One region of the Streptomyces caeni genome, then DNA from elsewhere that is predicted to be linked to it. Evidence: riboswitches for the same ligand, from Rfam matches in the RefSeq annotation. Region 1 holds a riboswitch; each other region holds the start of a gene.
What was found. Region 1 has a riboswitch for cyclic di-AMP ahead of ACFSL4_RS32050 (M23 family metallopeptidase). Riboswitches for the same ligand answer to the same signal wherever they lie in the genome.
Positions count from the first base shown of each region.

Region 1 (7,147 bases):
ACGGGACTTCACCGGGATCGTCGACGGGGTGGTGATAGCGGGGGTCACCGCGACCGGTTTCGCCTTCACCGAGAACATCCTCTATCTGGGCACGGCCTTCGGGACCGACCAGATGAGCGGGGGGCGAGGGCTCGCCTCCGTCACGGCCGCCACCTTCTTCGTGCGCGTGGTGATGTCGCCGTTCGCGCACCCGCTGTTCACCGTGCTCACGGGCATCGGCTTCGGGATCACCGCGCTCTCGGCGGAGCGCCAGCGCGTACGCCGGCTGCTGGCGCCGCTGGGCGGGCTGCTGCTCGCCATGGGCATGCACGCCATGTGGAACGGGTCGGCGAAGTTCGGCGAGTACGGGTTCTTCGCGGTCTACGCGGCCTTCATGGCACCCGCGTTCGGGCTGCTGACCTGGCTGGTGATCTGGACCCGGCAGCGCGAGCTGAGGACCGTGCGGGAGGAGCTGCCCGCGTACGCGGTCGCGGGATGGCTGGGACCGGTGGAGCCGTTCGTCCTCGGTTCCCTGCGGGCGCGGCGGCTGGCCCGGGAGTACGCGGGCCACCACTTCGGGAAGGAGGCGGCGCGCTCGGTCGCGGAGTACGAGGCGTTCGCGACGTCGGTGGCGTTCCTGCGCCACCGGGGGCGCCGGGGGCGGGCGGGTGCCGATTTCATCGTGCGGGAGCGGGAGTTGCTCTGCGCGCTGTGGGCGCGTCGGGCGGTGGCACGGCCGGCACTGGAGTACGCGGCGCGGGTCACGGCGCCGGTGGCACCCGCGATGGCGCCGCCGGTGTGGCACGGCCACGGGTATGCGCCGCCGCACGGAGTGCCGCTGTACGGGGTGCCACAGCACGGGCCGGCCGCGCCGTATCCCGGGTACAACCCGTATCGCCGGTAGGGGCCGGGCCCACTCGGCCGCGCCCCGCACGGTCACGCGGACGCCGCCGTCGGCTTCGCCGCCTCCTCGTCCGTCGGCGTCGGTACGACCGGCAGCCCTGCCGTCGGGGGGGTGTCGCCAGGGCTGCCGGGGTCAGGGGAGCGGCGCCTCGGGCCCGGGAACGGCCCGGACCCGGTGCCTCAGGGGACGTCAGGGGTTGAGGCCCTTGCTGCGCAGCCACGCCAGCGGGTCGATGGCGTCGCCGCCGCCGGGGTGCACCTCCAGGTGCAGGTGCGGCCCGGTCACGTTGCCGGTCGCGCCCACGCGGCCGATGACGTCACCGGTGGCCACCTTCTGCCCCACGCTGACGCTGATCGAGGACTGGTGGCAGAACCACAGCTCGGTGCCGTCGTCGAGGGTGAGGATGGTGCGGTACCCGTAGGAACCGGCCCAGCCCGCCTCGGTGATGGTGCCGCTGTGGACCGCCTTGATGAGCGTGCCCGTCGGCGCGGCGAAGTCGAGTCCGGTGTGGTAGCCGGAGGACCACATGGAACCGGCGTCGCCGAAGCGGGAGGTCAGGGTGTACGAGGAGGTCGGCAGCGCGTACTGCTTGGCGAGCTCGGCCAGGCGCGCGGCCTCGGCCTTCTTCTTGGCCTCCTCGATCGCCTGCTGCTTCTCGGCCGCGGCCTTGGCCTCCGCGGCGTCCTGCGCCTTGGCGGCGGCCTCGGCGGCCTTCTTCGCGGCGGCGTCCTCCGCGGCCTGTGCGGCCGCGCTGTCGACCCGGTCCTGCTGGGACTCGGCCTGCTGCAGGATCCGGGCGCGCAGCGCCTCGCCCGCGTCCGCCTTGCCCGCGGCGGCGTCGGCGGTGGTCAGGCCGACGGAGCTGAGGGCGGTGGCGGAGCCCTTGGGGGCGTCGGAGTCCTCGCCGAGGAGCGCCTTGGCCGAGTCCGCGACCGAGGACAGGTCCGGCATGGATATCGACACCGGGGGCTTGCCGGTCTGCGCGGTGGCCATGCCGCCCGCGCCGACGGCGGCCATCACACCGACGCCGAGAACGGTGGAGCTGCGCGCGAGCCCGCCCCCGCGCTGCTTGGTGACGCGATGCCGGCCGCGTACGGGACGGAGGGCCTCCTCGGTGGGGTTCCACTCCTCCCACGGGCCCTCGTCGGTACGGGGTGCGAAGCCGAACGTCTGAGTGCCGTTCGGAGCGAACGAGGTGCTCTGGGCAGGCCCGTTGGACGCCACGTGGGCGCACTCCTTCCTTCCTACTGGCCTACCGGGTTAGCTGACGGGTTCGGAGCAGGAAGGTCTCCTACGGGCGTCACCGGCCGTGCTGCCACGGCGGCTTCCGCCCGATTCACCCCAAGGTGGTGGTTCCCCGGCTCCCTTGCGGGATTCGGCACACGCGCACGGAGCCGCCTCTTGTGACGGCTGGGACGACCGCGCTGCGTTATCGAACGTTAATAGACGCGGGGCCCGGATTCCAAGCCGTTCCACCAGATCACTGATGCTTTTGACCTGGACTTTCACGCCAGGAACGGGCCAAATAGGGCGACTTGACCACGCCTCGGCCGCCTCACGGTTATTGATGGTGTGTCAGTTGTTATGCGCAGGGGCGTCATTCGTTCACATGGCGTGACGACGCCGAGGGCCGGTCGGGCCGGCGCACGGCCAGCAGGGCAGCAGGGCAGCAGGGCCATGTCGTCCGTGGCACGGCCGCCGGCACGGCGGGCGACGTCCTCGGTGACGGCGGCCAGCAGGGCGCCCGGGCCGGTGCGGACGCGGCCGGCGGGACGACCTCTGTGGGCCGGCCGGCGTATGACCGGGGCGGCGGCGGGGAGGGGCCGCGGCGGGCCACGGCACACGCCGAGGGCCGGAGCCCTTTCGGACTCCGGCCCTCGGCCATCAGTAGCGGGGACAGGATTTGAACCTGCGACCTCTGGGTTATGAGCCCAGCGAGCTACCGAGCTGCTCCACCCCGCGTCGGTGAGATCAGTGTACGCCATGCGCGCCGCAGGAGGCACACGGGTTTTCCGCGCAGGGCCCTTCACCAGCGTTTTCCGGCCGCCCACGGCCCCGGCGCGGCCCCGGCGCGGCGCCGCGTCGGCCATGGCGGCCGTGGCGGAGGTGGGGGTGGGGATGTGGTCCCCGGGCGTCACGTGCGGGTGGCCGGGGGCAGCAGATGGGCGTTGGGGGCCTTCGCCAGGTCCTCGTACTCCGGCAGCACCACCACGTCCACCCCCTGTGCAGCCAGCAGCGCGTTCCCGTCCGCGGACGCCACGAAGGTGTCCGGTTCACGCCAGGCGGTGACCACCCGTCGCACCCCGGCGTCGATGATCAGCCGGGCGCACGGCGCGGGCCGGGAGGCGCGGCGGGCGCACGGCTCCAGGCTGCTGTAGACCGTGGCGGCGGCCAGCCGGGGGTCCGCCGGGTCGAGCTTGGCCAGCGCCGCCTCCTCCGCGTGGACCACGGCGTCGCCGCCCTCCCGGGAGTGCGCCCGTGCCAGTTCCGTGCCGTCGGCCGCGACGATCACCGCGCCCACACTGAAGGCCGTCCGGGACGGCGGGCACTGCGCCGCCAGCTCACAGGCGGCCTCCAGCCACCGCCGGTCCGCGGCAAAGGCCAGCCGCCCGGTCCCGGGTGCCGTGGGCACGTAGCGCATCAGGACCACGTCACCGACCACCCGTGCCTCGACCAGCCGCATCCGCCCCGGGGGATAGGCTCCCGGCCCGAACATCCGCGGCGCGCCGGCCTCCCCCACGAACAGCGGCGCGACCGCGAGCTGCAGTTCGTCCGCGAGCCCCTGCCGCAGCAGCTGAGTGTGCACCTGCCCGCCGCCCTCGACCATCAGCCGCCGCACGCCCTTGACGTCCCCGAGGTGGCCGAGCACATCCCGCCACTGCATGTCCGGCCCGAGCGCCACCACTTCCACGCCGGCCGGCAGCCGCCCGCGCAGCCGCTCGGCGCCCTTGTCGGTCGAGTAGACGGTCTTCGCCCCGCCGGTGTGCCAGAAGAGGGCCTCCGGGTCGAGGTCCCCGGACACGCTGACGGTGACCTTCAGCGGGTACTCCGGCAGCCCCGCGGCGACCCGGGCCGCGCGCCGCCGCGCGGAGTTGACCAGCAGCCGCGGGTTGTCGGTGCGCACGGTGCCCGCGCCGACGAGGATGGCGTCGCTGCCCGCCCGGACCTCGTCGACCCGGTCGAAGTCCTCCGGCCCGGACAGCAGGAGCCGCTCGGGCCCGGTGTCGTCCAGGAAGCCGTCGAGGGAGACGGCGGCGGACAACAGGACGTAGGGGTGGGCCATGAGGTGCGCTCCAGTGGTCGGGATTCGCTGCGCCGGGACACAGCAGTCTGATCCGATGCGCCTCGGCGTGCACGCTTGGTTCAACTTTTAAACAATAACTAGACTGCGGTCATGACGACCCGCTGGCTCACCCGCGAGGAACAGCGCGCCTGGCGCTCGTACCTCGCCGCGTCGTGGCTCCTGGAGGACGCGATCGACCGGCACCTCCAGCAGGAGGCCGGCATGCCCCACCTGTACTACTCCGTCCTGGCCAACCTCTCCGACGCGCCCGGCCACCGGATGCGGATGACCGACCTCGCCGAGAGCCTGAAGATCACCCGCAGCCGGCTGACGTACGCCGTCACCCGCCTGGATCGGGACGGCACGGTCCGCCGGGAGGGCTGCCCGACCGACCGGCGGGGCAGCATCGCGGTCCTGACGGACGCGGGGAGGGCACTGCTGGAGCGTGCGGCGCCGGGTCATGTCGACACGGTCCGCGCGGCCGTCTTCGACCACCTGTCGCCGGAGCAGGTGGCCCAGTTGGAGGCCATCTGCGACCGGATCACGGAGGTGCTCCAGGGAGACGAGGGGCACTCGCCATGCGGCGCGCCGCCCTGGCGCCGGCGTTCGTCGAGGGCGCAACTCCCACAAAGTCCCCCCAAATCAATTGCTTGAACTTTAAAGCAGGGTTACTGTCTCCGACCATGCTTGTGCTTCAAATCTGAAGCACAACGGCGCATCCGACGCAGCGGAAGCGCATACCGGAACCGCGACCCGGCGGCCGGAGAAGGGTGACAGACATGCGCGAGCCCGGCGACGCGGCGGCATCCGATGCCGCAGCCGACAGCAGCCACTCGACCGGCCTCCCCACCGCCACGGTCCGCACCCGCGTGACCGTCCCGTTCCGCTTCGGCGACGGCTACACGGTCACCGGAGACCTGGTCACCTTCCACGGCCTCGCCGACGGTCAGGAGCACGTGGCCATGGTCCTCGGCGCACCCGAGGGCAGGCCGCCGCTGGTACGCCTGCACTCCGAGTGCCTGACCGGCGACATCTTCGGCTCGGCACGCTGCGACTGCGGACCCCAGCTGCGCGAGGCGGTCGAGCGCATCGCCGAGCACGGCGGCGTGCTGCTCTACCTCCGCCAGGAGGGCCGCAGCATCGGCCTCTACAACAAACTCGACGCCTACGCCCTCCAGGACCGGGGCCTGGACACCTACGAGGCGAACACCGCGCTCGGCCTGCCCGAGGACGCCCGCGACTACACGGCCGCCGGACAGATGCTCCGCGCCCTCGGCATCGACGCCCTGGACCTGCTCTCCAACAACCCCGACAAGGCGGCCCAGCTCCGCGCCCTGGGCCTCACGGTCACCGACCGCGTCCCCACGGGCGTCTTCACCACCGCGCACAACGTCCGCTACCTGCGCGCGAAGGTGATCCACACGCAGCACACGCTGCCGCTCACGAAGCTGACGGCCGGTTAGGACCCGGCCGGCCCCGTGGGCGAGCGAGCGCGTCCACGCGGTCCGCGCCACGGCCACTCCTCTCGCCGGCCTCCCGAACCGGCTCTCACCCCCTGGTCACAGGGCATACGCCGAGCAAGCCGCTGAGCCTGCACCAGAGCACCGAGCCGGAGGCGGGCAACGGCGTCGTCCACCGCTACGCCACCGCGTTGGGGCCCAGCCCCCGCATGCGCTTCGACCTCCTTCCCGGCGACTTCGTACAGCAGGCGGTGCGCGAGGGCGGCAACACGGTCTGCAACGGAGGCTTCCGCCGTACCTTCATCCACGTCCACGGCATGGCCCGCTCCACCGCCTTCGCCCGCAAGACCCCGAGGACCTCGCGCCCGCGCCCGCACCGCAGCCTGCGCCCCGAACTGCCGGAAATCCTCGACATCCCGGCGTCGACTGCGCCAACGAGGCGTTCGGCCCGGGGCAGGTTCGGAAGCGGCGCTGCGGCAGCCGGCCGTCGGGCAGCCGCGTTGCGCCGCCCCCAATCAGCGCAGCGCGTCGATGGCCTTCACGATCAGGGCGCGCGCCTCCGCGCCGTACACGGCCAGGGCTCGCAGCTGCTCGAACGCCTTCAGGTACTCGGCCACCTCGGACGGCTGGCCGACGGTCACGCGGGCCGTCAACAGCTCTATCGCGACAAGGCTGTCGTCATAGACGTGGAATGCCTCCAGGGGCCGAATGGGCCGCTCCGGCAGACCGGAGGGGATGACGCCCAACGACACCGCCGGCAGCGCACCCACCGTCAACAGATGCCCGAGCTGCGCGGCCATCGCCTCGGAGTCGCCCATCCGGTAGTACAGCGCCGCCTCCTCGACGAGCAGCACGAACCGGCGGCCGGGTTCGTGGATGACCCGGGAACGCTGCAGGCGAGCGGCGGCGGCCTCGGCCGAGTCGTCCGGCGCACCGTGGAAGGCCGCGATGGTGTGCAGCAGCGCCGCCGCGTAGCCCTCGGTCTGCACCAGGCCGGGAACGATCCTCGACGAGTAGATGCGGAACAGGCGGGTCTTCCTGAACAGGTCTGCGTAGGACTCCTGCACCTGGCGCAGCCCGGTACGGATCTTGCGGCGCCATTCGGTGTACATGGACTCGGCGTTGCGGGATGCGGCAACCAGGTCGGCCGCCTGGTCGCCGGCATCGCATGCCTCGCACCAGGCCCGGATGTCGGCGACGGAGGGCGAGGTGCGGGCGTTCTCGATGCGGGAGGTCTTGGCGTAGTGCCAGCCGCACCGCTGGGCCAGTTGGACCACTGTCAGCCCGGCGTCCTGCCGCAGCTCTCTCAGACGCCTTCCTACGGTCTCTCGCGCGGCCTGCGCCGACGTCGACGGTGATGCGGGCATGAGGTGGCCTGTCCCGGTGCGTGAATCAGTGGATCTCGTACTCGCTGTGCGGAATTGCCCGCCTCCACACCGCCTCGAACGCAGATGTGCACAGCTTCACAGTGGCCGGGTCCTCGTCGAGGGCATGTCCCACGAGGTCGCCCTCGCCACTGAA
Region 1 is NZ_JBHUDX010000100.1:15,137-22,283, forward strand. Features, by position in the region: gene ACFSL4_RS32045 (PrsW family intramembrane metalloprotease) at 1-883, shown strand, start outside; gene ACFSL4_RS32050 (M23 family metallopeptidase) at 1,073-2,107, opposite strand; cyclic di-AMP (ydaO/yuaA leader) riboswitch at 2,118-2,274, opposite strand; tRNA gene ACFSL4_RS32055 (tRNA-Met) at 2,772-2,845, opposite strand; gene ACFSL4_RS32060 (dihydrofolate reductase family protein) at 3,018-4,166, opposite strand; gene ACFSL4_RS32065 (MarR family winged helix-turn-helix transcriptional regulator) at 4,278-4,820, shown strand; gene ACFSL4_RS32070 (GTP cyclohydrolase II) at 4,946-5,629, shown strand; gene ACFSL4_RS32075 (helix-turn-helix domain-containing protein) at 6,142-6,993, opposite strand; gene ACFSL4_RS32080 (DUF6879 family protein) at 7,019-7,147, opposite strand, start outside.

Region 2 (7,147 bases), on a different contig from region 1:
GGGCTCCGTAGAAGGGCTCCCTCAAGGGGATCCACCGAGAGCGCCCGCCGAATGGCCGCCGCCAACCCCACCCGACGCCTCCCGGCATCTCCCGGACGTCCGCACGCCCTCGAACATTCATCGAACAAAGAGCCAAGGTCGCGCCGGGGGCCGCCGAAACACGGCCGAATGCCCGTTTCCTGCCGACGGGAAACCTGCCGAAGATTGTCGCGCCCGCGTACCGCCGGGTACAGTCGCCGCACTGCTCTGCCAGCCCCTGTTGTCGAGGCGAAAGAGAAGTTGGTGAACGACCGTCACCCGTCGGGGACCGCAAGCCCCCCGGCTCCGGCCTCCGATGCCGCCTCGACACACTACGCGTCGCACGGTCTCCAGGACGGCCACTACGGTGAGTTCACGACCTACGCCGACCCCTCTGCGAGCGCGTTCGGCACCGCTGCCCCGACGGCTGCTTTCGTGACCGACCCCCTCTTCGGCGATCTCCCGGGCGGCGGCTCGACCGGCGCGTACGACGCCACCCAGTGGTCCACCGGCGGTCACGCCACCCTCGGCACGGGCAGCCACCAGACGGTGACCTGCGACCCGTACACCGCCCAGCACCACGCCCCGTACGACACCGGATCCCATGACACGACCGCCTGGGCGGCCGGCTACCAGCAGTTCGCGGGCGTCCCGGCGCAGGCCGCGGCCCCCGACGCCACCGGCCAGTGGGACGCGCAGGCATGGACCGAGGCCGGCCGGTGGCCGGAGCAGACCCAGCAGTGGGAGTGGGGCACGCAGGCATTCGACACGGGCGCCTACGACGCCACGCAGTGGAACTCGGCCGGCACCGCCGAGCAGCAGGAGACTCAGGACCGGCAGGCCGCGGCCACCGCGACGGCGACCTTCGAGCAGGACGCCCCCGAGTCCTTCGACTCCTTCGAGTCCTTCGACTCCTTCGAGCAGTGCCCGTACGAGCACGTCGCCGCTTCGGACGAGGTGTCGGGGCCCGACCACGAGACGCCCGCCGAGGCGCCCCTCCTGCTCGACGACCAGGAAGAGGTCGCCTTCGTCCCGGCCCCGCGCTCCGCCTCCCGGACCGCGAACCGTTCCCGGCGCCGCAGCCCGGCGAAGCGTTCCGCGCTGCTGACGGTCGCGGTGCCCTCGATGTGCGTGATGGGGGTCGCCGGAATCGCTGCCGCGACCGTCGACTTGGGCGGGGACGACGGCAAGGAGACCACGGCGAGCGCGTCCGACACGACGGCGGTGAAACCGTCCGCCGCCAACAACAAGCTGGACTCCCAGCTCGAGGGCCTCTCCGCGGGCGCGCACGACTTCGCGGACCGGGCGAGTCGCACGCAGGAGCGTATCGACCTCAAGGCCCAGCAGGCGGCCGAGAAGAAGAAGGCGGCTGAAGAGGCGGCCCGCAAGGAGCGGCTGCGTCCGAAGTTCGCGCTGCCGGTCCTGCAGAAGGGGCTCAGCGCCTACTTCGGCCAGGCCGGCGTCAACTGGATGTCCGTGCACACCGGCATCGACTTCCCGGTCTCGTACGGCACCACCGTGATGGCCGCCACCGACGGCACGGTCCGCACCCAGTGGAACAGCGCCTACGGGAACATGATGATCGTGACCGCGAAGGACGGCACGGAGACGTGGTACTGCCATCTCTCCAGCTACCGGGTCTCATCGGGCACCGTCGTCAAGGCCGGCCAGCCCATCGCGTACTCCGGCAACTCCGGCAACTCGACCGGGCCGCACCTGCACTTCGAGGTACGGCCGGGCGGAGGCGCCGCGATAGACCCGCTTCCCTGGCTGCGCAGCCACGGGCTGGACCCGACCTGACGGATGATCGGCGGGCCTGCCGCCGGGCCCCACCGACGGCCCGCCCGGCCCGGCACCGAGCAGTACCGCGAACTACAGCTTCTCCACCGGCGCATACCGCAGCAGAAGCCGCTTCGGCTTCGTGTCGCCGAAGTCGATCGTCGCCTCCGCGTTCGACCCCGTGCCCTTCACCCCGACCACCGTGCCCAGGCCGAACTGGTCGTGCGTGACGCGGTCGCCGACCGTCAGGGAGATCACGGGCTTCTCCGTCGCGCCTCCCCGTCGGGTGGCGAAGCCGGCCGCGCCCACGGCCGAGGACCGTGACCGGGTCGACGACAGCGACGCCGCCACACCGGAGAGCGGCCCCGCCGGCACCGGGGCGGAGGGGGCGCTCGTCCGCTTCCACTCCACGTGCTGGTCCGGGATCTCCTCCAGGAAACGCGAGGGCGGGTTGTACGAGGGCTGACCCCAGGCGCTGCGCAGGGCCGACCTCGTGAGGTACAGCCGCTCCCGCGCGCGGGTGATGCCGACGTACGCCAGGCGCCGCTCCTCCTCCAGTTCCTTGGTCTGGCCGAGCGCGCGCATGTGCGGGAAGACGCCGTCCTCCATGCCGGTCAGGAAGACCACCGGGAATTCGAGGCCCTTGGCGGTGTGGAGGGTCATCAGCGTGATGACGCCGCCCCCCTCCTCCTCGTCGTCGGGGATCTGGTCGGAGTCGGCGACCAGGGCGACCTTCTCCAGGAAGTCGGGCAGCGTGCCCGACTCGCTTTCCCCGCGCTCCTGCTCGAACTCAAGCGCCACGGCGGCGAGTTCCTGAAGGTTCTCGATGCGGGTCTCGTCCTGGGGATCGGTCGATGCCTGCAACTCCGCCAGGTAGCCGGTGCGTTCGAGGACAGCCTCCAGGACCGTGGCCGGTCCCGCGCCCGACTCCACGATCGTCCGCAGGTCCTCCATCAGCGCGTTGAACCGCTTGACCGCGTTCGTCGAGCGCGCGGCCATGCCGTACGCCTCGTCGACGCGGCGCAGCGCCTGCGGAAAGCTGACCTTCTCCCGCTGGGCCAGGGCGTCGATCATCGCTTCGGCGCGCTCGCCGATCCCTCGCTTCGGCACGTTCAGGATCCGCCGCAGCGGCACGGAGTCCTCCGGGTTCGCCAGCACCCGCAGGTACGCCAGGACGTCCCGGACCTCCTTGCGCTCGTAGAAGCGGACGCCGCCGACGACCTTGTAGGGCAGTCCGACGCGGATGAAGACCTCTTCGAAGACGCGGGACTGGGCGTTCGTACGGTAGAAGACGGCGACGTCGCCCGCCTTCGCCTCGCCCCGGTCGGTGAGGCGGTCGATCTCGTCGGCGACGAACTGCGCCTCGTCGTGCTCGGTGTCGGCCACATAGCCGGTGATCCGCGCGCCCGCGCCCGCGTTGGTCCACAGGTTCTTGGGGCGGCGGGACTCGTTGCGCTCGATGACCGCGTTGGCGGCGCTGAGGATCGTCTGGGTGGAGCGGTAGTTCTGCTCCAGGAGGATCGTCGTGGCGTCCGGGTAGTCCTCCTCGAACTGGAGGATGTTGCGGATGGTCGCGCCGCGGAAGGCGTAGATCGACTGGTCGGCGTCGCCGACGACGCACAGTTCGGCGGGGCGCAGGTCGTCCTCGCCCGGCGGCACGTCCTCGGGCCGGCCGCCGCCCGCGGGACCGACCAGCTCGCGCACCAGGGCGTACTGGGCGTGGTTCGTGTCCTGGTACTCGTCGACGAGCACGTGGCGGAAGCGGCGGCGGTAGTGCTCGGCGACGTCCGGGAACGCGCGGAGCAGGTTGACCGTCGTCATGATCAGGTCGTCGAAGTCGAGCGCGTTGGCTTCGCGCAGTCGCGACTGGTACAGCGCGTACGCCTGGGCAAGGGTCTTCTCGAAGCCGTCGGCGGCCTGGGCGGCGAAGTCCTCATCGTCGATCAGCTCGTTCTTCAGGTTGGAGATCTTGGCGCTGAAGGACTTGGGCGGGAAGCGCTTGGGATCGAGGTCCAGGTCACGGCAGACGAGCGCCATCAGCCGCTTGCTGTCCGCGGCGTCGTAGATCGAGAAGGAGGACGTGAAGCCGAGCTTCTTGCTCTCCCGCCGCAGGATGCGCACGCAGGCGCTGTGGAAGGTCATCACCCACATCGCGTTCGCCCGCGGGCCGACGAGTTGCTCGACGCGCTCCTTCATCTCGCCCGCGGCCTTGTTGGTGAAGGTGATCGCGAGGATCTGGCCGGGGTGCACGCCCCGCTGGGCCAGCAGATACGCGATGCGGTGCGTGAGCACACGGGTCTTGCCGGAGCCGGCGCCGGCCACGATGAGCAGGGGGGAGCCGGCGTGCACGACGGCCGCGCGCTGGTTCTCGTTCAGCCCCTCCAGCAGCGCCTGCGGGTCGAGGGCGGGGCGGTGCGCGCCGTTGCGGTAGTAGGGGTCGCGGTCCGGCGGCACGTCGAACCGTCCACCGAACAGATCGTCCGGAACCGGCTCCGCTCCGTGATCGTCGTCGGGCGGCGGTGGCTCCTCCTCGTGGGCCGGGGTGCCCTTGAGGTCCGCCAGGAAGCTGTCGTCAAAGAGGCTGCTCATCGCTCTCCGAGTCTAGGCCGCCCCACCGACAACCGGTTGCCGCCCCGAGAAGTCCGTCCCGCCGGAGCCTGATCCGGGTACGGGTACGGGTACGGGTACGGGTACGGGTACGGGGATCTTCCGCGACCCCCACCCCGACGGGTATCACGCTGCGAACCCGTCACATCACAGGAGGCGACGTCCCGCCGGAGTCCGTCCGTCTCCCGCCCCGGCCGCGAGCGACGCCCGGGAACCGGGCACGGGGCACCACTTGCCCCGACTCCGGGGGAAAGGCGGCCAACATACCGCAGACCCCTCCCCATTGACCGCGGTGAGCCACACCCATGGTCAAGGTCACGAAAATGTATCGGGCATATCGCACATCAACCTTCACACGGGCCGCACCAGTTGGCTACGGTTCCGGGCGGGCCGCTCGCCCCCCACCGGCGAAGGTCGCCGGGCCGCGCGGCCCCCGCCGAGTCCGGTGTGCCCGTGGGCAGCCGGAGCCGGGGACCCAACCGACCTTGGGGTGAATCGGCCAACCGCCTTTCGGGGGGACGGCCGTAGGGCACACCTTCCAAAGCCACCCGCCCGAACCCGACAGCTAACCCGGTAGGCGGTGTACGGAAGGAGTCGCCTCCCATGGCGCCGCACCGCAAGGCGCGCCCCTCAGGCACGCGCATCGCAGGCATACGGACTCCCGCCCTCGCGACGGCGGCCCTCACCTCCGTGGCCCTGCTCTCCCAGACGGCGAACGCCGCACCCTCCACGGACGGCAGACCGAGCCTCGAGGAGGTCGAGAAGAAGGTCGACGAGCTCTACCACCAGGCCGAGTCCGCCACCGACGAGTACAACGCGGCCAAGGAGAAGACCGCCAAGCAGCGCAAGCGCGTCGACACACTCCTCGACGACGTCGCCGAACGCACCCAGAGGCTCAACGAGGCGCGGGACGAACTGGGTTCGTTCGCCGCGGCGCAGTACCGCACCGGGGCCGCGGCCCCCGACACGGCCACCTTCCTGCTGGCCGACTCGCCTCAGGACTACTTCGACCAGACCCAGCTGATGGACCGGCTGACCAGCCGCCAGAAGGACGCGGTCGACCAGTACGTCACCGAGCAGTCCGCGACGATGCAGAAGCGGCGGGAGGCCGCCAAGAGCCTGCAGACGCTCACCGAGTCGCAGCAGAAGCTCAGAGCGACCAAGGCGGACGTCCAGAAGAAGCTCGCCACCGCGCGGCAGCTGCTGTCCGACCTGACCGCGGAGGAGAAGGCGCGGCTCGCCGCGATCGAGAAGAAGAAGCAGGAGGAGGCCCAGCGTCAGGCGGAGGAGCTGGCGCGGCAGCAGGCGGCGCAGCAGGCCGCCCGGCAGCAGTCGTCCTCGGGCACCACGACCGGCACCTCCGGGTCCTCTTCCACGTCCACGGACTCCGGGTCCACGTCCACGGACACCTACGCGACGAAGGCGGCCAAGGCGCTCGACTTCGCCCGCGCACAGATCGGCAAGCCGTATGTGTGGGGTGCGACCGGGCCCGACTCCTACGACTGCTCGGGCCTGACCCAGGCCGCCTGGAAGGCCGCCGGGGTGACACTTCCGCGCACCACCTACGACCAGGTCAACGCGGGTACGACCGTCTCGCTCGCCGATGCCAGGCCCGGTGATCTGATCTTCTTCTACGACGACATCAGCCACGTCGGCATCTACATCGGCAACGGCATGATGATCCACGCCCCCAAGCCCGGTGCGTACGTGCGCGAGGAGTCGATCTACTACGACGGCGCGTCGATCATCCACAGTGTGGTGCGGCCGGCCTGAGGCCGTGGCCGCCGATGCCGTCCGGCACGCGCGCGTGGGGTTGTTTTCCGCCTCCCCGCGCGCGTGCCCCGTACCCGACCCCCGTGTACGTGCCTAGCATCGGGCGCATGTCAGGCACCTCCGCGCTCCGCACCCGGTGGGTGCGGCGTCCGCCCGCCACCGGTGCCGCCGTGCTGGCGACCGGCATCCTGTCGGTCGGGCTGCATCTGACCGGGTACGAGGTCCTCTCCCGTATCGTCCTGGCCCTGGCGTGCTCCGCCTGGCTGGGGCTCGTCGCCGACGCCGCCGTGCGCCTGCTGTGGCTGCGCGGGCCGTGGGAGCCGGCCCGGGCGGGCTCCCCGACCGCGCTCACCCCGGTCGCGGCGACCACCGTGCTGGGGGCGCGGGTGTCCCTCCTGGGCGCGCAGCGGCTCGCCGGGGCGCTCCTCGCGCTCGCCGTCGCGCTGTGGGCGGGCCTGGTGTACCCGGTCCTGCGGCGGGGGGAGCGGCACCGGCCCGGGGTGGTGTTCCTCGGGTGCGTGGCGACGCAGGGGATCTCGGCGCTCGCGGCGGTGATCGCCGCGGCGGTGGGCATGGCGTGGCCGGCACACCTGGCCCTGGTCTTCTTCTGGCTCGGACTGGTGTTCTACCTGGTGGGGCTGTGGCGTTTCGACCCGCGGCAGCTGCTGACCGGTGCCGGAGACCACTGGATCGCCGGCGGCGGGCTCGCGATCTCCACGCTGGCCGGGTCCCAGCTCGTCGCCGCGGCGCACCACGGACCGTACCTCTGGAGCAACGACGACGACGGCGTCCTGCGGGCCACCACCGGCGCCCTCCTCGTCCTCAGCTTCGCCTGGTACGGCGTGCTGGTCGTGGCAGAAGCGCTCCGGCCACGGCTCGGCTACGACGCACCGCGCTGGGCCACCGTCTTCACGCTGGGCATGACGGCGGTGGCGACACTGTCCGTCGCGTCCTCCCTGGGCACGCCGTG
Region 2 is NZ_JBHUDX010000080.1:12,943-20,089, forward strand. Features, by position in the region: gene ACFSL4_RS26145 (M23 family metallopeptidase) at 169-1,818, shown strand; gene pcrA (DNA helicase PcrA) at 1,891-4,386, opposite strand; cyclic di-AMP (ydaO/yuaA leader) riboswitch at 4,829-4,999, shown strand; gene ACFSL4_RS26155 (C40 family peptidase) at 5,008-6,177, shown strand; gene ACFSL4_RS26160 (tellurite resistance/C4-dicarboxylate transporter family protein) at 6,285-7,147, shown strand, end outside.
Region 2: linked by a shared signal. The riboswitch ahead of ACFSL4_RS26155 (C40 family peptidase) and the one ahead of ACFSL4_RS32050 (M23 family metallopeptidase) in region 1 are both predicted to bind cyclic di-AMP.

Region 3 (7,147 bases), on a different contig from region 1:
ACAGCGGCCAATCCGGCCTGGACATCGGCTTCCAGAGCCTGGTCCCGCACGCTCAGCCCGAACGGCCCGACGACGGTCACGTGGGGTCTCCTGTCTGCTGACGTCTGCTGACGATCACACGGTCGGTCTCAAGGACGGTCACTGGGTCGATGACGTCGCCGGTCGACTCGGCTCATCGCGTTTGTCGATCTGTCGCTGCCATCACTCAAGTCAGCGTATCCGGTCAGGTTTCGATCACCGCGAGCGCCCGCTGTTCCAGGCCGGGCGGTATCGGATCACGAACGGTAAGTTCTTGATCGGGCCATACGAATACATATTTATCGATATACCCGAAGTGCACCTTTTTGTGCTGCGCTCCGCATTCCGAGGTCAGGCACATGCGCATCCGTACGGCCTTCCCCCACGAGACGGCCCACGACGACTTCTGGATCCCGCTCCAGGACGGCACCCGTCTGTACGCGCGCGCATGGCGTCCGCTCACCGAGGGGGCCTTCCCGGCCCTGCTCGAATACCTCCCGGGCCGTCTCACCGACGCGACCGCCGCCCGCGACCACCAGCGCCACCCCTATTACGCGGGCCACGGCTACGCCTCCGTGCGCGTGGACGCCCGCGGGTACGGCAACTCGGACGGCCTGCCCGCCGACGCCGACGGGGCGACCGGGCTGCAGGACGGCGTCGAGGTCGTCGAACGGCTCGCCGCACAGCCGTGGTGCGACGGGCACGTGGGCATGTTCGGCGTCTCCCGGGGCGGCTCCGCCGCCCTCCGGATCGCGGCCCTCGCTCCCGAACCGCTCAAGGCGGTCGTGGCGGTCTGCGCCGCGGACGACCCGTACGACGACGTGGGCCACCCCGGCGGCTCCGCCCTCACCGGCGGCGCCCACGCCCGGGAGGCGGCGATGCTCGCCCTCGCGGCCCGGCCACCGGACCCCCGGTATGCGGGCACGGTGTGGCGCGACGGCTGGATCAGGCGCCCGGAGTCCCTCCGCCCTCCCGCCCGCACCCGCGCGGGTCGGCAGGCACGGCGCCCACGGACTCGACGGCGACGGCGCCCACCCCGCGACCCCCGGCACGCTCCGGGCCGCCGTGCTCGCGGTGGGTGGCCGGCACGACCCGTACCGGGACACCGTGCTCGCACTCCCGGAGCGCCTCCCGGCCGACCGAGTGCGGTTGCGGCTGACCTGCCCGGTGCCGTGCGGCCAGGTGGTCGCACGGCTGTGCGACGTGGCACCCGACGGGGTGTCGACCCTCGTCACCCGCGGCGCACTGGACCTGTCCGCACGCCACGGCCGCGACCGGACGGTCCCTGGACCCCGGGTGCCACGGAGGACGTGATGGTCGAGCTGGGCTGCGTCGGGCACGTCTTCCCACCCGGCCATCGCATCCGCCTCGCCGTGTCCTGCGCGTACTGGCCGTGGCTGTGGCCGCAACCGGGTTCGGAGGCGGGCCTCGTCCTGGACCCGGCCGGCAGTCGGCTCGAACTTCCCCTGCACACGGCGCAGTCGGGGCCGCCCATCGTGTTCGGGAACCGGAGCACGCCCGGCCGCTGGGCGTCAGCTCCCCGGCCGTGCCCGACGGGCCGCGCCCGCCCCGGCTGGTGGTCCGGGACGTGGCGAAGGGCGAGTGGCGCCTCGAACTCGTCCCGTGCCGCGAGGGTGTTCTCGTGCACCCCGACGGTCTCGAGGTCACCGAGGACGCCCGGGAGACGTACACCGTCGAGGACTCGGACGCGTTGACGGCCCGGGCCCGCTCGGACCGGTCCGTCCGGATGCACCGCCCGGAGACGGGATGGGACGCCAGGGTGGAGACGCGCTCCGGGATCGCCTGCACGGCGACGGAGTTCGTCGTCTCGGACGAGGTGGTCTGCAAGGACGGGGACGAGGTGGTGTTCCACCGGACATGGGAGACGAGGATTCCCCGCACGGTGGCCGCCTCCACCACTCCGACGGAATGCCCGAATTGGAGGCATTCGAACCGCACTTCCCGTGAGCTTCGCCACTCGGAGCGCCGATGGCGCGAACAGCTCCCACCGGGCGGGCAGCCATCGACCGATTTGCCCGAATTGACATTCGATTTCCCATAACACCGAATTCCTCGGCGTGGGGAGGATGCCAGTGAAATCGGTCACGCCACCCCGATGCGACTCTTTTCGGTCATGTGGCCAACTTTCCTTCCACAAAGGGCGCGTTGGCCGCCGACCTCAAAGCGGATCAACATCCACATTGCATAATGTCAAGGTCATTTCGACCGGACGATGACTTCCTGCTTGTTCCGGGCATCTCCCCTCGCATACCTTCCTCTCGACCCGAGCGGATCGCCGAATCCTGCCGCCGCTCGAGGGCCCATCCACCGATGACGGCAGGAGCGGGGGACCCAGGTAAGTCGCCGAGCCGGACACCGCGCCGGAACGGCTTGGGGTGAAGCCGTGCCCTCGGGACCGAGGACACGGCCGGGCACCTCCCAGCCCGAACCCGACAGCTCACCTCGCAGGCGCCGGAGAGGAAAACGACATGCCCGCTTTCGCCCTGCCCGTACGCCGTCGGAACGACCGGTCCAAGGCCACCCGCGTCCGCCGCACCCTCGCCGTCGCGGCGACCGCCGCCGCGGTGCTCGCCCTTCCCGTCGTCGGCGCGACGAGTGCCTCGGCCGCCACACCCGCCGCCGAAGCGGCGACGGCCACGACCTACCGCGGCAGCCTCGACGGCTGGATACGCCAGTCGCTGGCCGTCATGGCGAAACACGGGATTCCCGGTTCCTACCAGGGGATCTACCGCAATGTGATGCGCGAGTCGTCGGGCAACCCGCGGGCCATCAACCTCTGGGACTCCAACGCCACGAAGGGCATTCCGTCCAAGGGCCTCCTGCAGGTCATCGACCCGACCTTCCGCGCCTACCACGTGCCCGGCACGGCGTACGACCCCTACGACCCGGTCGCGAACATCACGGCCGCCTGCAACTACGCGGCCCACCGGTACGGCTCGATCGACAACGTCAACAGCGCCTACTGAGCCCGAACAGTCTCTCGAGGACGACGGCGATGCCGTCGTCCTCGTTGGACAGGGTGACCTCGTCGGCGACCGCCTTGAGTTCGGGGTGGGCGTTGGCCATGGCGACGCCGTGCGCGGCCCAGTCGAACATGGGGATGTCGTTGGGCATGTCGCCGAAGGCGATGGTCCGCGACGGGCTCAGGCCCAGATGCTCGGCGGCCAGCGCGAGCCCCGTCGCCTTGGTGATGCCGCACGGCTGGAGTTCGACGGTTCCGGGCCCCGACATGGTGACCGTCGCCAGGGACCCGATCGCGCCACGGGCCGCCACCGCCAACTCGTCGTCGGACAAGGTGGGATGGCGCAGCAGCACCTTGCTGATGGGCTCGCACCACAGGTCGTCGCGCCGTTCGACGCGCACCGCGGGCAGGGTGGGGTGCGGCATCCGGTAGCCGGGCTCGATGAGCGTGAGTCCGTCCACCCCGTCCTGGTCGACCGCCGCGTAGACCTGCCCCACCTCGGCCTCGATCTTGCCGAGCGCGGTCTCGGCCAACTCCCGGTCCAGGGTGACGGAGAACAGCAGCCGGTCCGCGCCGGCGTCGTACACCTGCGCGCCCTGCCCGCACACCGCGAGCCCCTCGCTGCCCAGGTCGTCGAGCAGCGGCCGCACCCTGGGCGCCGGACGCCCCGTCACCACCAGGTGCCGGGCGCCGGACGCCACGGCCCGCGCCAGAGCGGCCTTCGACCGGTCGGAGAGCGTGTCGTCACCACGCAGCAGGGTTCCGTCCAGGTCGGTGGCGATGAGTGCATATGTGAGGGGTGCGGCCATGATCAGAGAATACGGATGGAACACCCCCGCATGCTCGGCCCGAACCGGACGAGGACCGCGAGGACTCAGCCGTGAGCCGCCGCCAGATGCCGCACCAGCCGCGGCGACGCGAACTGCGTACCGCACACGAAGCGCATCACGGGCCCATACGAGGCCGCCGCCGGAAGGCCCGTGAAGTACAGACCGGGGACGGAGGACACATATCCCGCCCCCAGCTTCGGCGTGCCGCGGCTCACCGCCAGTTCCGTGCGCAGCTCGTGGGCCAGAAAGTCCATCGCGGCGATGTCCACGCGGTAGCCGGTCGCGGCGATCACATGGTCGCCGTGCAGTTCCACCGTGCGGCCCGTGTGCGTCAGGACCGTCAGGGACGGGCCGCCGTGCGGCGCGGACGCGCGCACCAGGCGGGCGATCTCCTGTAGCTGCACCCTGCCCTCGAAGCGGTCGCGCAGCCACCACGCGCCGAGGGGGCCGAGGACTCGGCGGACCAGGTAGTGGCGGGTACGGGCGGGCAGGAAGCGGTACGGGTGCGGGTAGTAGCTCAGGGCCCACAGCGACCAGGCACGGCCGAACGGCGACTCGGGACGCAGCCTCGGCTGCTTCCAGGGCGGCGCGCCGAACGCGACCCGGCCCCGGCCGCGCGAGACGACGCGCACGCGCGCGCCCGCCTCCGCCGCCAGCACCGCTGTCTCCAGCGCCGACTGGCCCGCACCGACGACCAGCAGGTCCCTGCCGGAGAAACGGGACAGGTCGTGGTGCTGGGAGCTGTGGGAGAGGGGGCCGGTCGGCGTGGGTCCGTCCGCCGCCGCGGTGGCCAGCTCCGGCGGCAGATGAGCCAGACCCGACAGGCCGGTCGCCACGACGACGGCCCGCGCGGTGAACAGTTCGCCCGAGTCCAGCTTGAGTTCGAAGCCCCCGCCCTGACCGCGGTCCACGGAGACCACCCGGACCCGCTCCAGTCCGGGCACCAGCTTCTGCTGGAACCACTCCCCGTACCCGATGAACGTCTCCACCGGGATGATGTCCTCGTCCGTCACCAGGCGGGGGACGCCCGCCGCGTCGCAGTAGTCGGCGAGGGTGTGACCGCGCTGGGGGGTGTCGATGGACGAGGCGGCCGGGGTCGACTTCAGGAGCATGCCCGCGGGCATGTGGTCGCGCCAGCTCACCATGGGCTCGCCGAAAACGCGTACCGGGATGCCCCGTGCCCGCAGATGAGCCGCGGTGGACAGGCCGAACGGCCCGGCACCGATGACTGCTACCGGATGAATCACGAAGTCCCTCCCCAGGACGCTACGTGCCTGCTTCGTGCCTGCTTCGTGCCTGCGTCGTGCCTACGTCGTGGCGGGGCCGGGCCGGCCGGCCGGAGCGGCCGCGCTGCCGCGGCGGTTGGTCCGCCACAGCTGATACAGGTGCTTCGCGCCCGGCCGCACGAAGCGCGCGAGCATCGTGAGGAACGGCCGCAGGTCGTCACCCGCGAGCCAGGCCAGCTCGATGCCGCTCGCGCGGGCCGGGGCGTGCGGCGTCGTATAGCCGCTGCGGCGGTAGGCGATCAGGGCCGGCAGGTCGATGTTCTCCACGATGTACCGGTGGCCGGCGCGCTGTTCGCCCTCCGGAACCCCCCGGCCGGTCAGGTCCAGGTGCATGGCGCGGACGACGTCCACCCCCGCCCCGTTCTCGAAGAGCCGGAACTGGGCGCCCATGCGCGGGTTGAAGTCGAGCAGTTTGTACCGCCCGTCGCGCCGGTCGAAGCGCAGGTCGAGATCGACGATGCCGGTGAAGCCGATCTGTTTGACGAAGCGTGCCGCGAGGTCCGCGAGTTCCGGGTTGTCGACGACGTACGCGTTCGCCGTCATGCCGGCGTGCGGCGGCCAGGAGCGGACCTTGACACCCGTGAACAGGGCGAGGGGGGTCGAGTCCCGGCCGAAGTACGCGTGCACGATCCAGTCCTCGGCCTGTTCCCGGGGCAGGTACTCCTGGAGGATCACGCCGGGGTGCTCGCCCCAGTCGCGGGCGAGGGTGAGGAGGCCCTCACGGGTGGTGATCCTGGTCGTCCCGTTCACGGCGGGGCGTTCGCGGCGCACGAACGCCTCCCGGTTCTTGGCCACGAGCGGGAAACGGGCCGTGTCCGCGAAGCGCACGATATCGTCGTACGACTGCGGGAAGGCGGTCGCGGGGCTGGGGATGCCGTGTTCCACGCACAGTTCGTGCAGGCCCTGCTTGCTGGCGAGGCGGCGCGGCAGCCCGGCGTCCACCTTCGGGAACAGGAAGGGGCCGCCGAGGACGCCCTGGTGCTCGGCGATCACGACGGCGGCCTCCTCGTCGGTGGGCACGAGGACCGCCGGCCGGCCGATGCGCCGCCCGATGCTCAGCAGTCCCTCCACGAGCCGCTCCGGCTCCTCGGTCCCGGTGGTCGGCCAGACGAAGGCGCGCCGGAGGTAGCGGGAGACGGCGGCCGGCGTGTAACGGTCCTCGGTGATCGCGTACATCGGCACGCCGAGCCGGCCCAGGCTGCGGACGGCACCGACCCCGCCGTGGTGCAGGGGATAGTCGCCGAACTTCACGATGAGCCCCGGGACATCGCGGTCCGGGTCGAGCGGCACGCTGCCGGTGCTCCTGGCCACGGGTCCCCCCACGTGTCCCCCTTGCGGAGCGGACCCACCCCGCCCGCATCCCCCAAAGGACGCTAAGCCGGAATTGACCGCCCTGACAAGACCTATTCGGACATTGCGAACTCTTTAGACACTGCCCAAGACGGGCGGCCACCCGTAACGTGTGCGGCGACGACCTGGAACAACCGTGCACGGCACCACCCGGAGCACACGAAAGCGAGGCAGCATCCCATGCCCCCCTTCGATGTCCCCGAGGGCGACCCCTTCGGCCCGCACAACCTCCCCTACGGCGTGTTCTCCCCCACAGGCTCCGACGAGCGCACCGTCGGCGTCCGCCTGGGCGACCATGTGCTCGACGCCGGCGCGGCGGCCAGGGCGCTCGGCTCCCCGTACGCCTCCCTGCTGGCACGGCCGTCCCTGGGCCCGCTGCTGGCTGCCGGCCGCACCGCCTGGTCGGATGTGCGCCGGGCGCTGACGGCATGGGTGACGGTGCCCGCCCACCGGGAGACGGTCGGGCCGCTCATGCGCCCGCTGTCCGAGGTGACACTGCACCTGCCCTTCGAGGTCGCGGACTACGTCGACTTCTACGCCTCCGAGAACCACGCCCGCAATGTCGGGCGGATCTTCCGTCCGGACGCGGAGGACTCCCTGACCCCCAACTGGAAGCATCTGCCGATCGGTTACCACGGCCGCTCGGGGACCGTGGTGGTGTCCGGCACGGACGTCGTGCG
Region 3 is NZ_JBHUDX010000066.1:27,953-35,099, forward strand. Features, by position in the region: gene ACFSL4_RS23115 (polyprenyl synthetase family protein) at 1-80, opposite strand, end outside; partial or broken gene ACFSL4_RS23120 (CocE/NonD family hydrolase) at 378-1,921, shown strand; cyclic di-AMP (ydaO/yuaA leader) riboswitch at 2,335-2,505, shown strand; gene ACFSL4_RS23125 (transglycosylase SLT domain-containing protein) at 2,508-3,005, shown strand; gene ACFSL4_RS23130 (HAD family hydrolase) at 2,989-3,810, opposite strand; gene ACFSL4_RS23135 (NAD(P)-binding domain-containing protein) at 3,876-5,078, opposite strand; gene ACFSL4_RS23140 (carboxylate--amine ligase) at 5,139-6,428, opposite strand; gene fahA (fumarylacetoacetase) at 6,648-7,147, shown strand, end outside.
Region 3: linked by a shared signal. The riboswitch ahead of ACFSL4_RS23125 (transglycosylase SLT domain-containing protein) and the one ahead of ACFSL4_RS32050 (M23 family metallopeptidase) in region 1 are both predicted to bind cyclic di-AMP.